2 regions of the Streptomyces sp. NPDC050988 genome follow, and region 2 is predicted to be linked to the other one. Evidence: riboswitches for the same ligand, from Rfam matches in the RefSeq annotation. Region 2 holds a riboswitch; the other holds the start of a gene.
What was found. Region 2 has a riboswitch for glycine ahead of gcvP (aminomethyl-transferring glycine dehydrogenase). Riboswitches for the same ligand answer to the same signal wherever they lie in the genome.
Positions count from the first base shown of each region.

Region 1 (7,795 bases), on a different contig from region 2:
TCGTGTACACGATGATGGGCGCGACGAGGTTGGGCAGCAGCTCCTTGAACAGGATGTAGAACCGCCCGGCCCCGAGGCTGCGCGCGGCCTCCACGTACTCGCGCTCACGCAGGGACAGCGTCTGACCGCGCACCACGCGTCCCACATAGGGCCAGCCGAAGAAGCCGATCACCAGGATCATGACGAACAGGCGCACGCCCGTACCCGTCAGACCCAGCATCTCGTTCGGCATGACCGAGACCAGCGCGATGATGAAGAGCAGCTGCGGGAAGGCCAGCAGGCCGTCCATCACGCGGCTGATGAGGGCGTCGACCCAGCCGCCGAAGTAGCCGGCGAGAACGCCGAGCACGGTACCGAGCACCACGGCCACCAGGGCCGACAGGAAGCCGACGAGCAGCGAGATGCGGGCGCCGTAGACGATCCGGGCGAAGATGTCGCGGCCGCTGACCGGTTCGACGCCGAGAAGGTGGTCTCCGCTGATTCCACCGAAGGACCCGGTGGGGGTCGAGAAGAGCGGATCGATCAGGTCCTCGTGGTGGGTCTCGGGGTCCTGCCCGACCAGGTTCGTGATCACGGGAGCGAGCAGCGCGATCGCGATCAGCACGAGGACGATGACGCCGCCCGTCAGGGCGAGCTTGTCCCGCTTCAGGCGCTCCCAGGCGATGCGGCCGAGGGAACGACCCTGTACCGCCTTCGCCTCGGCGGAGCCGGCTACGAGCGCCGCCTCCTCGGCCGCGCTCGGGGCGGCTTCGGCCGTCGGCTCGTGCAATGGTGCCGTCATCGTGGCAGGGACCCCTCTCAACCGGCGGTAGCCGGCCCACACTTGCCGCTGTAGCGGCGTGATCAGTCCGTCGTACACGGGGGCGAAACCCCCTGGACCGGGAGTCTTCAACGCCTCGGCGATCTGTTGCCAGACCTGACGGTGAATGGATGCGCAAACGTGATGCTGTCAGGAGGGTTCCGTTATCCGAACGCCGGGTAACGGGGGTCGGACGCGGGAGTTTTGGTACGAAAGGGGCCTCGCAGCCCATTTACCCGCGTAGATCTGGACATACCGCCCGCCCGTGATGCGGGAGGTGAAGCCGGTGCTCCACGGGTTGGACTCGACCGGACCCGGATCGTCTCAGGTGCTTCGCCCGGGTACTTCGACCCGATCGTCTCAGGTGCTTCGATTCGTCTCAGTAGGTGCCCGGGAATCCGTATCCGCCGGCCGCCGGCGCCTGGGCGGGCGCCGCGTGGGCCTCACGATCGTAGAACGGCCGTGCGTTGATCCGCAGCCACAGGGCCACCGGGTCGTACTCGTCGGACATCGCGACCGTCGACACCGGCAGGCCGTCCGGCACCGCGCTGATGGACTGCTGCATCATCGCCCGCACCGAGTCCACGGCGGGCGGGCTGGTGTCGTACACATCGAGCCCGATGGCGAGGTACGGCGCCCCGAGCGCGGGCTGCACCCAGGCGCGGCGGAGCGATCTGACGGCGGTGGTCCGGTGCGCGTTCTGCGTGAGCAGGGCGTAGAACTGCGGGATCTCGATGCCCGGCTCGGACAGCCGCAGCGGGCCCGCGGGCTGCCGCTCCAGGCCGGTCGCGATCCGGCGAAGATCCAGCCAGGGGATGCCGACGCCGCCGCCCGGCGCGTGCGGGTTCAGCCAGAGGCCGAAGTGGTCGGGGTAGAGGGTGCGGGCCACGTCGAGCCCGTCGACCACCTCGTACGAGCGGTTCCAGCCGCTCGCCGAGAGCTCCTGGGCGGAGGTCACACAGGGCGCGTAGCCGAAGCCGTCGACCTCCATGTTCCCGTACTGGGCGTCGGGCGAGCCCGCCTGGCCGTGCCAGAGCAGCATCCAGACCTGGCCGGACGACGGGGTCGCGAGAGCGCGCAACAGCGCCTCGTAGGCGTCGTAACGCCCGGGCGTCACTTGGCGCAGCATGTGCTCGACCTGCCCGGCCGCGGCCGTGCCCGACGCGCTCACCTTCTACCGCCCCTTCGTGACATCCCTGACATACGGGTCCATTCGACGGGGCGTCGTGCTCACTTGAACATGGCACCACCCCGACCGAGCCATGAAACCAGCTTAAGTGGCGATCCCGACAGCACCGTTGCGCTCCGCTTGGAAAGCTGTTGAGAGCTCGGGACTTTCCGTTCGCTGCAGCCTGCGGGTTGTGTGTGGCTGAGCGCGCCGTTCCCCGCGCCCCTTCGGGGCGCCTAGTGGGCCCGGGTGTAGAACGGCCGTACCTGGGCCCGTAGCCAGTCGCCCACCGGGTCCTGGGCCACGTCCAGGAAGACGAGGTTCACCGGGTGTGGCACGGGGACCTGGCCGAGGGCCCGGCCCACGGCGTCCAGGGGGAGGGTGCGGGCGTCGTCGTGCCAGTGGGCCAGCTCGACGCCGACGAACATCACGGGGTCGGCGCCCTCGATGCTCGCCAGACAGCGGCGGGCGCTCAGGACGACACCGGTCGCGGCGAACTCGGCGGAGGCGGCGGCCAGGAAGTCCACCGGGTCGTGCTGCCAGTCCGGCTGGAAGAGCCGCACCCGGCCGCCGCTCGCCGACCCGTCCAGCTCTGTACGCCCGGCCCGGCACAGCTCGGCCACGGCGAGCGGCGGCACAGGTACCCCGACCGTGCCGTCCGGGTTCACCACGATGCCCACCTGGGGCGGCAGACCGCGCGCGAACTCGACGGCGGGCGCCACCGTGTACGACATGTGGTCGCCGACGACCTGGCGGAACTGCTGCTCCGAGGAGAAGACCGGCACGAACGCCTGGCCGCCGAACTCCATCGTGGGCAGGTCGAGCGGACCGCTGTGCGGGCCGCCGCCCTCGGGCAGCGGCACCCAGATGAAGCTGCGGCCCATGACCTCCACGATCCGGGCCCCCGCCGAAGGCGACGGCGCCGCGCCGAGGGAGGCGGCCAGTACCTCCTCCAACTCGTTGCCGGGCCAGCCGACATGGGGGTGTGGGTGCGCTTGCACCGGAATGTCGTGTGCCGGGAAGTCCATCTCTCTACCGCCTGCTCGAACCGCCGTCTGCGGCTGTCGAGATTACGCGTACGCGCCGTCACGCGCGGCGGTCCGTCCGGTCACCGGGGCCTCAGTCGCCGAAGTCGACCCGCCGCAGCACGTCCGCCGCGGCCCGGTCGATGAGCACCGCCGAACCGCAGCCCTCCGGCAGGTCGCCCTTCTCCACGGAACGCAGCAGCCGGCCGAACGCGCCGCGGTGCCGCGCGAACGCGTACCGAGAGACGCCGCGGCCCCGCTCGCGCTGGCCGTCCAGGGCGGTACCCGGGTCCACGTCGAGCAGCAGCAGGTGCAGGGCGCCGCCGCGCCGCCGGGCGTCCCGGGCCAGCCAGCTGCGCACCCAGGCCTGCGTCCCGCAGTCGTGCACCACGACCCCCTCGCCGGACCGCAGGGCCCGGCGCAGGCCCGCGTAGTGCGCGGCACGGACCAGGGGCCGGTAGACCGCGTACGGCAGGAAGCGGGCGAGGCGGCCGTCCCAGCGGTCGCGGGTGTCCTGGGAGTCGATGCGGCGGCCCGTCACCGCCCGGCGCATCAGGGTCGACTTGCCGCTGCCGGGCAGGCCCGTGACCACCACCAGGTCGGACGTGCCGAAGCGCAGGCCGTGCGGGCTGTGTCCCGCGCGCTCCCGCAGATCGCGGACGACGGGCGCCGGAAGCGGGCCGCACGCCTCCCCGGCCGGGGCAGTGGGCTGCTTGGGCAGCGCGATGGCCGCGCTCGTGGCGTACGCCGTGGTCCTGTTCACCCTGATCGTCCTCCCCATGGGGTCGGGAGACCCATCCCCGTCGAGTGTAAAGAGAAGGTAATGCGCTGGTCCCCTCATTTCTGTTCCCGTCCTGCCACAGCCCCGTCACAGATCACTGTGGATGCCTGTGGACTCTGTGCGGACGCCGTGGGGCCCGGCCGCGACGCCGTGCACCGCCCCCTCGCGAAGAGTCCCCTGCCGCGCCGCTCCGATGCGTGCAATGATGTGCCCGCCAACTGCATACCGGCCGCTTGAATCCGCGCGGGAGAGTTCCGGACACGTTTGTGTACGTGGTCCGGGCGCCGAAGGAGCAAGTCCCTCCCTTGAATCTCTCAGGCACCGTTACCGCGCGGGCGAGGCACATCTGAAAAGCGGGTCTTCTCCCTGTCGCCAGGGCGTCGGCTCCACCCAAGGTGCAAGTCAGTGACCGTCCCGTTCGACCGGGGGTCACGGCGAACCTCTCAGGTTCCGATGACAGATGGGGAGGAACGACCTCGCCGTCATGCCTTGGGAGCCCCACCGTGAGCAGTAACGCCCCCGTTGAACCGCGCCATACGGCGCTCGACGCCCTCCATCGTTCGCTCGGCGCGACGATGACCGATTTCGCCGGCTGGGACATGCCCCTGCGATACGGCTCCGAGCGCGACGAGCACCTCGCCGTACGGACGAAGGCCGGTCTCTTCGACCTCTCCCACATGGGCGAGATCACCGTGACCGGGCCCCAGGCGGCCGCGCTGCTCGACTTCGCGCTGGTCGGCAACATCGGGGGCGTGAAGCCCGGCCGGGCCCGGTACACCATGATCTGCCGGGCCGACGGCGGCATCCTCGACGACCTGATCGTCTACCGGCTCGCGGAGACCACGTACATGGTCGTCGCCAACGCCTCCAACGCCCAGACCGTCCTGGACGCGCTCGTGGAGCGGGCCGGGGGCTTCGACGCCGAGGTCCGCGACGACCGTGACGCGTACGCCCTGCTCGCGATCCAGGGACCCGAGTCCCCCGGCATCCTCAAGTCCCTCACCGACGCCGACCTGGACGGCCTGAAGTACTACGCCGGCCTGCCCGGCACGGTCGCGGGCGTCCCGGCGCTGATCGCGCGCACCGGCTACACCGGCGAGGACGGCTTCGAGCTGTTCGTGGCCCCGGCCGACGCCGAGAAGCTGTGGCAGGCGCTGACCGACGCGGGCACCCCGGTCGGGCTCGTCCCCTGCGGCCTCTCCTGCCGGGACACCCTGCGCCTGGAGGCGGGCATGCCGCTGTACGGGCATGAGCTGAGCACCGCGCTCACCCCGTTCGACGCGGGGCTCGGCCGGGTCGTGAAGTTCGAGAAGGAGGGCGACTTCGTGGGGCGCGAGGCGCTGACGGAGGCCGCCGCCCGGGCCGAGTCGCAGCCCCCGCGCGTTCTCGTCGGCCTGATCGCCGAGGGCCGCCGCGTGCCGCGCGCCGGCTACCCGGTCGTCGCCGACGGCAAGGTCGTCGGCGAGGTCACCTCCGGCGCGCCCTCACCCACCCTGGGAAAGCCGATCGCGATGGCGTACGTCGACGCCGCGCACTCCGCACCCGGCACGCCCGGTGTCGGCGTGGACATCCGGGGCAGCCACGAGCCGTACGAGGTCGTGGCGCTGCCGTTCTACAAGCGCCAGAAGTAGACCCTGGTACGGCGAGCGCCGGACCGTGAACCCCGGTCCGCGAGCGTCATGAAGTGACCCTGAGCACATCAGCCCAGGTCACCCCCAGTCCCCCTGCATCAGCACTCCCCCGCGTACAGGAGAATTCAGGCCATGAGCAACCCCCAGCAGCTGCGCTACAGCAAGGAGCACGAGTGGCTGTCGGGCGCCGAGGACGGCGTCTCGACGGTCGGCATCACGGAGCACGCGGCCAACGCGCTCGGCGATGTGGTGTATGTCCAGCTCCCGGAGGTCGGTGACACGGTGACCGCGGGCGAGACCTGCGGCGAGCTGGAGTCGACCAAGTCGGTGAGCGATCTGTACTCGCCCGTCTCCGGTGAGATCACCGAGATCAACCAGGACGTCGTGGACGACCCCGCGCTGGTGAACACCGCCCCGTTCGAGGGTGGCTGGCTGTTCAAGGTGCGTGTCGCGGAGGAGCCGAAGGACCTGCTCTCCGCGGACGAGTACACCGAATTCTCCGGCAGCTAAGGACTCCTGACCGATGTCGCTTCTGAACCAGTCCCTCCACGAGCTCGACCCGGACGTCGCCGCCGCCGTCGACGCCGAGCTGAACCGTCAGCAGTCCACCCTCGAAATGATCGCCTCGGAGAACTTCGCCCCCGTCGCGGTCATGGAGGCCCAGGGCTCGGTCCTCACCAACAAGTACGCCGAGGGCTACCCGGGCCGCCGCTACTACGGCGGCTGCGAGCACGTCGACGTCGCCGAGCAGATCGCCATCGACCGGGTCAAGGAGCTGTTCGGCGCCGAGTACGCCAACGTCCAGCCCCACTCGGGCGCCTCCGCCAACCAGGCCGCGCTCTTCGCGCTGGCCCAGCCCGGCGACACCATCCTCGGCCTGGACCTGGCCCACGGCGGCCACCTGACCCACGGGATGCGGCTCAACTTCTCCGGCAAGCAGTTCAACGTGGTCGCCTACCACGTGGACGAGGCCGGCCTGGTCGACATGGCCGAGGTCGAGCGGCTCGCCAAGGAGCACCGCCCGAAGGTGATCATCGCGGGCTGGTCGGCGTACCCGCGGCAGCTGGACTTCGCCGAGTTCCGCCGCATCGCGGACGAGGTCGAGGCCTTCCTGTGGGTCGACATGGCGCACTTCGCGGGTCTGGTCGCGGCCGGACTCCACCCGAACCCGGTGGAGCACGCGGACGTGGTCACCTCCACCACCCACAAGACGCTGGGCGGGCCCCGCGGCGGCATCATCCTCGCCAAGAAGGCCTTCGCGAAGAAGCTCAACTCGTCCGTGTTCCCGGGCTTCCAGGGCGGTCCCCTGGAGCACGTGATCGCGGCCAAGGCGGTCTCCTTCAAGGTCGCGGCCTCGGAGGACTTCAAGGAGCGTCAGCGCCGTACGGTCGAGGGCGCACGGATCCTCGCCGAGCGGCTCACCGCGCCCGACACCCGCGCGGCCGGCGTGAACGTCCTCTCCGGCGGCACGGACGTCCACCTGATCCTCGTCGACCTGCGCGACTCGGAGCTGGACGGCCAGCAGGCCGAGGACCGCCTCCACGAGGTCGGCATCACGGTCAACCGCAACGCCGTCCCGAACGACCCGCGCCCGCCCATGGTCACCTCCGGCCTGCGGATCGGCACGCCCGCCCTCGCCACCCGCGGCTTCACCGCCGAGGACTTCGCCGAGGTCGCGGACGTCATCGCCGAGGCGCTGAAGGCCCCCGCGACCTTCGGGGAGGCCGACGCGCAGGCGCTGAAGGCCCGGGTGTCCGCACTGGCGGAGAAGCACCCGCTGTACCCCGGTCTGGGCCAGTAGTCCCGTTTCACCGGGGCACCGCGCACACTGGGAGGTGTGCGCGGTGCCCCGTCCGCCCGACACCCACCACCACCGCCCCGGTCGCGGCGCTTCGCGCCTTTCGTTCTTCTGCACCACCCCCGCTTTGAGGAGTCCCCGTGGCCATCTCGGTCTTCGACCTGTTCTCGATCGGCATCGGCCCGTCCAGCTCCCACACGGTCGGCCCGATGCGCGCCGCGCGGATGTTCGCCCGCCGGCTGCGCACCGAGGACGTCCTGTCCTCCGTGACCTCGGTACGCGCCGAGCTGTACGGCTCACTGGGCGCGACCGGACACGGCCACGGCACCCCCAAGGCGGTGCTGCTCGGCCTGGAGGGCGCCTCACCGCGCACGGTGGACGTGGAGGGCGCCGACGACCGGGTGGAGGGCATCAAGTCCTCGGGGCGGATCAACCTGCTCGACGAGCACGAGATCGACTTCTCCTTCGACGACGATCTGGTCCTGCACCGCCGCAAGACCCTGCCGTACCACGCGAACGGCATGACGCTGTGGGCGTACGACGCCTCGGGCGCCGAGCTGCTGTCGAAGACGTACTACTCGGTCGGCGGCGGG
Region 1 is NZ_JBITFQ010000037.1:47,271-55,065, forward strand. It holds gene ACIBEI_RS43250 (ABC transporter permease) at 1-781, opposite strand, end outside; gene ACIBEI_RS43255 (enhanced serine sensitivity protein SseB C-terminal domain-containing protein) at 1,179-1,970, opposite strand; gene ACIBEI_RS43260 (enhanced serine sensitivity protein SseB) at 2,204-2,995, opposite strand; gene ACIBEI_RS43265 (AAA family ATPase) at 3,087-3,773, opposite strand; glycine riboswitch at 4,008-4,113, shown strand; gene gcvT (glycine cleavage system aminomethyltransferase GcvT) at 4,277-5,404, shown strand; gene gcvH (glycine cleavage system protein GcvH) at 5,537-5,914, shown strand; gene glyA (serine hydroxymethyltransferase) at 5,928-7,205, shown strand; gene ACIBEI_RS43285 (L-serine ammonia-lyase) at 7,343-7,795, shown strand, end outside.
Region 1: linked by a shared signal. The riboswitch ahead of gcvT (glycine cleavage system aminomethyltransferase GcvT) and the one ahead of gcvP (aminomethyl-transferring glycine dehydrogenase) in region 2 are both predicted to bind glycine.

Region 2 (7,795 bases):
CGGAAGTTCAGCCCGGGTGACGTGGAGCGCCTCGGGCACGTCCTGAGGATGCAGCGGGACCACTATCTGCCCCTGAAGGTGATCCGCGAGCACCTGGACGCCGTGGAGCGCGGTGAGGCGCTGCCGTTGCCGTCCGTGGGGCGTCAGCGCGACGGTGAGGTGCTCTGCGAGTCCGAGGGGCCGACCGTGGCCCGGATCGGGCGTGCCGAGCTGCTGGCCGCCGTGGAGATCGGCGAGCAGGAGCTCGAGGAGTGGGAGTCGTACGGGCTCATCACACCGCTGCCGGAGGGGGTCTACGACGCCGAGGCGGTGACCGTGGCCGGTCTCGTCGTGGAACTGGGGCGGTTCGGGATCGAGCCGCGCCATCTGCGTGCCGTGAAGGCCGCCGCCGACCGTGAGGCCGGCCTGGTCGACCAGGTCGTGGCCCCGCTGCGGCGGCACCGCAATCCGCAGACCAGGGCGCACGCGGAGGCGCAGACCAAGGAGCTGGCGGGGCTCGCGGTGAAGCTGCACGCCGCGCTGGTGCAGTCCGCGCTCGGGGTGCGGCTGCCCTGATCCGGTGGGTCGTGCGGAGCGCAGGATCGGGCGCCCAATCCGTGCCCGACTACCCAAAGATGCCGGGCACGGCCTAGGGTTGCTGTGTGAACGAGCTCGACGTCGTAGGTGTCCGGGTCGAAATGCCCTCCAACCAACCGATCGTGCTCCTGCGTGAAGTGGGAGGCGACCGTTACCTCCCCATCTGGATCGGGCCGGGGGAGGCGACGGCGATCGCCTTCGCACAGCAGGGCATGGCCCCCGCGCGACCGCTGACCCACGACCTGTTCAAGGACGTGCTGGAGGCCGTCGGCCAGGAGCTCACCGAGGTGCGCATCACGGACCTGCGGGAGGGCGTCTTCTATGCGGAGCTGGTGTTCGCCAGCGGGGTCGAGGTCAGCGCCCGGCCGTCCGACGCCATAGCGCTCGCGCTGCGCACCGGGACGCCGATCTACGGCAGCGACGGGGTGCTGGACGACGCCGGCATTGCGATCCCGGACGAGCAGGAGGACGAGGTGGAGAAGTTCCGCGAGTTCCTCGACCAGATCTCGCCCGAGGACTTCGGGACCAACAGTCAGTGACCTTCCGGTCCGGGCTCCAGTGACCCTCCGGGACCGCCGGACAACAGGCCGTGCGGCGGTTGTCCCGAGAGCATTCGGCTAGCCTTTCCCCGCGGTGGGACACGGGAAACCACTCCTAGGGTGATTATCACTCGGCGTGCCGAGTGTGGCGGTCGTTGACGCACCCCCGGTGGCTGCCTACCGTCGAGAAGGCAGGTCAAGGACGGAGGTCGGCGTGAGAAGCAGCGGCGACGGTACGGCTGGGGGTGCCCCTGGACCCGGTCTGGGGGAGAGCAGCCCGTACCCGCTTCACAGCAGCGCGGCCGATCACGTACAGCGGCCGACAGCGGTGCCCGAGGACGGTGGGGTGGCGTCCGAGGAGGTCGGTTATCGGGGGCCCACGGCCTGCGCGGCCGCGGGCATCACCTACCGGCAGCTGGACTACTGGGCCAGAACCGGGCTCGTCGAGCCGAGCGTGCGGGCCGCCTACGGGTCGGGGACGCAGCGGCTCTACAGCTTCCGGGACGTCGTCGTCCTGAAGATCGTCAAGCGGTTCCTCGACACCGGTGTCTCGCTGCAGAACATCCGCACCACCGTCCAGCACCTGCGTGAGCGCGGGTTCCGGGACCTGGAGCGGATGACGCTGATGAGCGACGGCGCGACGGTCTACGAGTGCTCCTCGCCCGACGAGGTCCACGCGCTCCTCCAGGGCGGACAGGGCATCTTCGGGATCGCGGTGGGCGTGGTCTGGCGGGACGTCGAGAGTGCCCTCTCACAGCTGCACGGGGAGCGCGTCGACACGGGCGAGACGCTTGTCCGGCCCAATCCGGCGGACGAGCTGGCGCGGCGGCGCAATCGTGCGGTCTGAGTCGGCGGGCGCTGTCTGAAGTCTTTCGGGCCTGGCACTGTCTGGAGCGTTTCGGGCCGGGACCTGTCTGGGCCTTCTGGTCCTGCCGCCTATCGCCCGGTGCCTGTCGCCTGCTGCCCGGCGCCCGCCGTTCGGCGCGTGGGCGGTCCGGCCACGTGGCGGTCCACAGGTCGTACCGGGGCATTGTCAGTGGCGTAGGGCAGCATCGGACATGTGAGAACCGCGCCCACGATCCTGCATCTCGACATGGATGCCTTCTACGCCTCGGCGGAGCAGGCGGCCAAGCCGAGCCTGCGCGGGAAGGCGGTCATCGTGGGCGGGCTCGGGCCTCGGGGCGTGGTGGCCACCTGCTCGTACGAGGCACGGGTCTTCGGGGTGCATTCGGCGATGCCCATGGCGCAGGCCCGCCGGCTGGCACCGAACGCCGCGTATCTCGTACCGCGCTTCGGGCTCTATCGGGAGATCAGCGAGCAGGTGATGGGCCTGCTGCGGGATCTGTCGCCCCTGGTGGAGCCGCTGAGCCTGGACGAGGCGTTCGTGGACCTGGAGGCCGGGCAGACGGCCTGGGACGCTGAGTCGGCGCAGCTGACCGGGATGAAGCTGCGCGGGGACATCAGGGCCGTCACCGGGCTGACCGGGTCCGTGGGGCTCGCCGCCTCCAAGATGCTCGCGAAGATCGCCTCCGAGCAGGCCAAGCCGGACGGGCTGGTGCTGATAGTGCCGGGCACCGAGCGGGAACTGCTCGCGCCGATGTCCGTACGTACGCTGCCAGGCGTGGGGCCCGCCACGGGGGACCATCTGCGGCGGGCCGGGATCACCACGGTCGGGGAGATCGCCGAGGCGGGCGAGGACGAGCTCGTACGGCTTCTGGGCAAGGCCCACGGGGTCGCGCTGTACGCCATGGCGCTCGCGCACGACGTGCGGCCCGTGGTGGCCGAGCGGGACACCAAGTCGGTGTCCGTCGAGGACACGTACGACGTGGACATCCACGACCGGGTGCGGGTGCGCATGGAGGTCCAGCGGCTCGCCGACCGGTGTGTGCGGCGGTTGCGGGGCGCGCATCTGTCGGGGCGGACCATCGTGCTGAAGGTGCGGCGGTACGACTTCTCGACGCTCACCCGGTCCGAGACGCTCAGGGGGCCCACGGACGACCCCGCCGTGGTGCGGGAGGCCGCGGCGCGGTTGCTGGAGTCCGTGGACACCACGGGCGGCGTACGGCTTCTGGGGGTGGGGGTCTCGGGGCTCGCCGACTACACGCAGGAGGATCTCTTCGCGCAGGCTCGGACGGCTGCCGCCGCTGCCGCTGCTGCTGCCGCAGAGGAGCCGGAGCATGTGGAGAAGGAGGAGGCCGAGGAGGTTGCCGAGGAGCCGGTGCCTCCCGCGGAGCGGCGGTGGCATGCGGGGCACGATGTGCGGCATGCCGAGTTCGGGCACGGGTGGGTGCAGGGGAGTGGGCTGGGGCGGGTGACTGTGCGGTTCGAGACGCCGGATTCCTTGCCGGGGCGGGTGCGGACGTTTCGGAGCGATGATCCTTTGTTGGAGGTTGCGGAGCCGTTGCCGTTGGTGGGGCGGGAGGTCGGCGATTCTCGGGTTGGTGGGGTGGCTGGGGAGGGGTGAGCTGGGTGGGGTTGTGGGTGTGGTTGTGAGTGCGGGTGCGCTGTGGCTTGTCGCGCAGTTCCCCGCGCCCCTGAAGGTGGGGGCCGGGGTGCGTTCGTACGTGCCGGTCCGCTGTGGCTTGTCGCGCAGTTCCCCGCGCCCCTAAAAGCACCAGCGTCGCCCTCGCTCCTGGAGACGGGCCCGTCTCCCGTGCCCTTGAGGCGGCCCTTACTGGGAGTCGTCCTTGCCTGCAAGGTGGCCGAAGTCGTGGTCCGGGAAGGGGGGTGGGGGGGCTACGTCCAGGCCGTAGTGGTGGTAGAGCTGGAGTTCTTGCTCGGGGGAGAGGTGGCGGCCCACGCCGAAGTCGGGGGCGTCCTTGATCAGGGCGCGTTCGAAGGGGACGCGCAGTGCCCCGTCGGCCAGCTCGCTGGGCTCCAGGGGGACGAAGGCGTCTCTGCTGAACAGGCCGGTGCGTATGGCCGCCCACTCCGGTACGCCGGTCGCGTCGTCGAGGTAGACCTCGTCGACGGTGCCGATTTTGGTGCCGTTGCGGTCGAACGCCTTGCGGCCTATCAGGTTGCGCGGATCGATGTCGGTCTGCACGGGCCCTCCAGCTGCTCGCAACTCATCCGTAAGCACTACGAAAGAGCACTTTGAGGAGGGCGGCCACTCGAGGGAACCCCGCTGGTACGCTGGGCAACGGCTGCTGACCCCGTGCGGGAGAGTCCTCCAGGCTTCATCGGAGGCGCCGAAGGAGCAAATCCTCCCCGGAATCTCTCAGGCCCACGTACCGCATGGACGAGGTCACTCTGGAAAGCAGAGCGGTGTTCGAGTTTTTTTGACGGGTTCCGCTCTCACCGACGGTGAAAGCCGGTGTGCCTTCACGGGCGGGCCGGTGAAGCTCTCAGGTTGAGATGACAGAGGGGGAGGCCGTCCGGGCACCCATGCAGTGGTGCCCCTCGAAGGTCGTCAGACCAGGAGGCCTCCGCAATGACCGCCCATCGTATTCCGCTCTCAGAGCTCGAACAGGGAATCCCCTTCGAGCAGCGCCACATCGGGCCCGACACCGAGGCCCGGGCGAAGATGCTCGCGCACGTGGGGTACGGCTCGCTCGACGAGCTGACGGCCACCGCGGTCCCGGATGTGATCAAGAACGCCGACTCGCTGGAACTTCCGGGCGCCCGCACTGAGGCCGAGGTACTGGCCGAGCTGCGTTCCCTCGCGGACCGCAACCAGGTGCTGGATTCCATGATCGGGCTTGGGTACTACGGGACGTTCACGCCGCCCGTCATCCTGCGCAATGTCATGGAGAATCCGGCCTGGTACACCGCTTACACGCCCTACCAGCCCGAGATCTCGCAGGGTCGGCTGGAGGCGCTGCTCAACTTCCAGACCGTGGTCGCCGAGCTGACCGGTCTGCCGACCTCCGGGGCCTCGCTGCTCGACGAGGGCACGGCGGCCGCCGAGGCCATGGCGCTGTCGCGGCGCATGGGCAAGAACAAGAAGGGCCTGTTCCTGGTCGACGCGGACACCATGCCGCAGACCATCGCCGTGATCGAGACCCGCGCCGAGCCGACCGGCGTCGAGGTCGTCGTCGCCGACCTGAGCGACGGCATTCCGGCCGAACTCGCCGAGCGCGAGATCAACGGCGTGCTCCTCCAGTACCCGGGCGCCTCCGGTGCCGTACGGGACCTCGAGCCGGTTGTCGAGCGGGCGCACGAGCTGGGCGCGGTCGTCACCGTCGCCGCCGATCTGCTCGCCCTGACGCTGCTCGCCTCGCCGGGTGAGCTGGGCGCCGACATCGCGGTCGGTACGACGCAGCGCTTCGGTGTGCCGATGGGCTTCGGCGGGCCGCACGCCGGATACATGGCCGTCCGTGAGAAGTTCGCGCGCAGCCTGCCCGGCCGGCTCGTCGGCGTCTCGGTCGACGCGGACGGCAACAAGGCGTACCGGCTCGCCCTGCAGACGCGTGAGCAGCACATCCGCCGCGAGAAGGCGACCAGCAACATCTGTACGGCTCAGGTGCTGCTCGCCGTGATGGCCGGTATGTATGCCGTCTACCACGGTCCCCAGGGCCTGAAGTCCATCGCGCGGCGCACCCACCGGTACGCCACGATCCTCGCCGCGGGTCTGAAGGCCGGCGGGGTCGAGGTCGTCCACGAGGCGTACTTCGACACGCTCACCGTGCGGGTGTCGGGCAAGGCGGCCGAGACGCTCGCTGCCGCGCGCAGGGGCGGGGTCAACCTCCGTCTCGTCGACGCCGACCACCTGTCCCTCGCCTGCGACGAGACCACCACGCGGGCCCAACTGGGCGCCGTCTGGGCCGCGTTCGGCGTCGACGGCGATGTGGCCGTGCTGGACGAGGCGACGGAGGACACGCTGCCGTCCGGGCTGCTGCGCACCGACGAGTACCTCACGCACCCGGTCTTCCACCAGTACCGTTCCGAGACCGCGATGCTGCGCTACCTGCGCCGGCTCGCCGACCGTGACTACGCGCTGGACCGCGGCATGATCCCGCTGGGCTCCTGCACGATGAAGCTCAACGCGACGACCGAGATGGAGCCGGTGACCTGGCCCGAGTTCGGGCAGCTGCATCCCTTCGCGCCCGCCGAGCAGGCGCAGGGCTATCTCACGCTCATCCGTGAGCTGGAGGAGCGGCTGGCCGAGGTCACGGGCTACGACAAGGTGTCGCTGCAGCCCAACGCCGGTTCGCAGGGCGAGCTGGCCGGTCTGCTGGCCGTACGCGGTTATCATCGGGCCAATGGCGACGCGCAGCGCACCGTCTGCCTCATCCCGTCGTCCGCGCACGGGACGAACGCGGCGAGTGCGGTGATGGCCGGGATGAAGGTCGTCGTCGTGAAGACCGCCGACGACGGCGAGATCGACGTCGAGGACCTGCGGGCCAAGATCGAGCAGCACCGGGACGAGCTGTCGGTGCTGATGATCACGTACCCCTCGACGCACGGGGTGTTCGAGGAGCACGTCGCCGACATCTGCGCCCAGGTGCACGAGGCGGGCGGCCAGGTGTACGTCGACGGGGCCAACCTCAACGCGCTGGTGGGGCTCGCCAAGCCGGGGCACTTCGGCGGCGACGTCTCGCATCTCAACCTGCACAAGACGTTCTGCATCCCGCACGGCGGCGGCGGTCCTGGCGTGGGTCCGGTCGGAGTGCGCTCGCACCTGGCGCCGTATCTGCCGAACCACCCGCTGCAGCCCGCCGCGGGCCCGGAGACGGGCGTGGGCCCGATCTCGGCGGCTCCGTGGGGTTCGGCGGGCATCCTGCCCATCTCGTGGGCGTACGTCCGTCTCATGGGCGGTGAGGGGCTCAAGCGGGCCACCCAGGTCGCCGTGCTCAGTGCCAACTACATCGCCAAGCGTCTTGAGCCGCACTACCCGGTGCTCTACACCGGCCCCGGCGGGCTCGTGGCGCACGAGTGCATCATCGATCTGCGGCCGCTGGCCAAGGCGACCGGTGTGAGCGTCGACGACGTCGCCAAGCGGCTGATCGACTACGGGTTCCACGCGCCGACGATGTCGTTCCCGGTGGCCGGCACGTTGATGATCGAGCCCACGGAGAGCGAGGACCTGACCGAGATCGACCGGTTCTGCGACGCGATGATCGCCATCCGTGCGGAGATCGAGAAGGTCGGCTCGGGCGAGTGGGCGGCGGACGACAACCCGCTGCGGAACGCCCCCCACACGGCCGCCGCGCTCGGCGACACCTGGGAGCACGCGTACAGCCGCGAGGAGGCGGTGTTCCCGGCCGGTGTCTCGGCCGCGGACAAGTACTGGCCGCCGGTGCGCCGGATCGACCAGGCGTACGGCGACCGGAACCTGGTCTGCTCCTGCCCGCCGCTGGACGCCTACGAAGAGTAAGCACCGACAGACATGCGTCGGGGCCGGTTCCGGGATTGCTTCCCGGGCCGGCCCCTCATGTGTCCGGACGGCCTGCCCCGCCGCCCTTGGTGCACCGCGCCGCTCAGGCGGCGGTCATCACGTCCATGGCCACAGGCCGGTGCGGAGCGATGATCCGGCCGTCCGGCAGGAGCTCACCGGTGTCCTCGAAGAGGAGAACGCCGTTGCACAGCAGGCTCCATCCCTGTTCCGGGTGGTGCGCCACGAGAAGCGCGGCCTCCCGGTCGGCGGAGTCGGCTGTCGGGCACGGTGGCTGGTGCTGGCACATTGATGGGATCTTTCGCTTTGGTGTGAGGTCGGTGATCGGTGTCGTGTCTGTTCC
Region 2 is NZ_JBITFQ010000003.1:644,925-652,719, reverse strand. It holds gene ACIBEI_RS11165 (MerR family transcriptional regulator) at 1-555, shown strand, start outside; gene ACIBEI_RS11160 (bifunctional nuclease family protein) at 642-1,115, shown strand; gene ACIBEI_RS11155 (MerR family transcriptional regulator) at 1,330-1,962, shown strand; gene ACIBEI_RS11150 (DNA polymerase IV) at 2,176-3,579, shown strand; gene ACIBEI_RS11145 (PRC-barrel domain-containing protein) at 3,787-4,161, opposite strand; glycine riboswitch at 4,266-4,361, shown strand; gene gcvP (aminomethyl-transferring glycine dehydrogenase) at 4,549-7,434, shown strand; gene ACIBEI_RS11135 (DUF5999 family protein) at 7,538-7,741, opposite strand.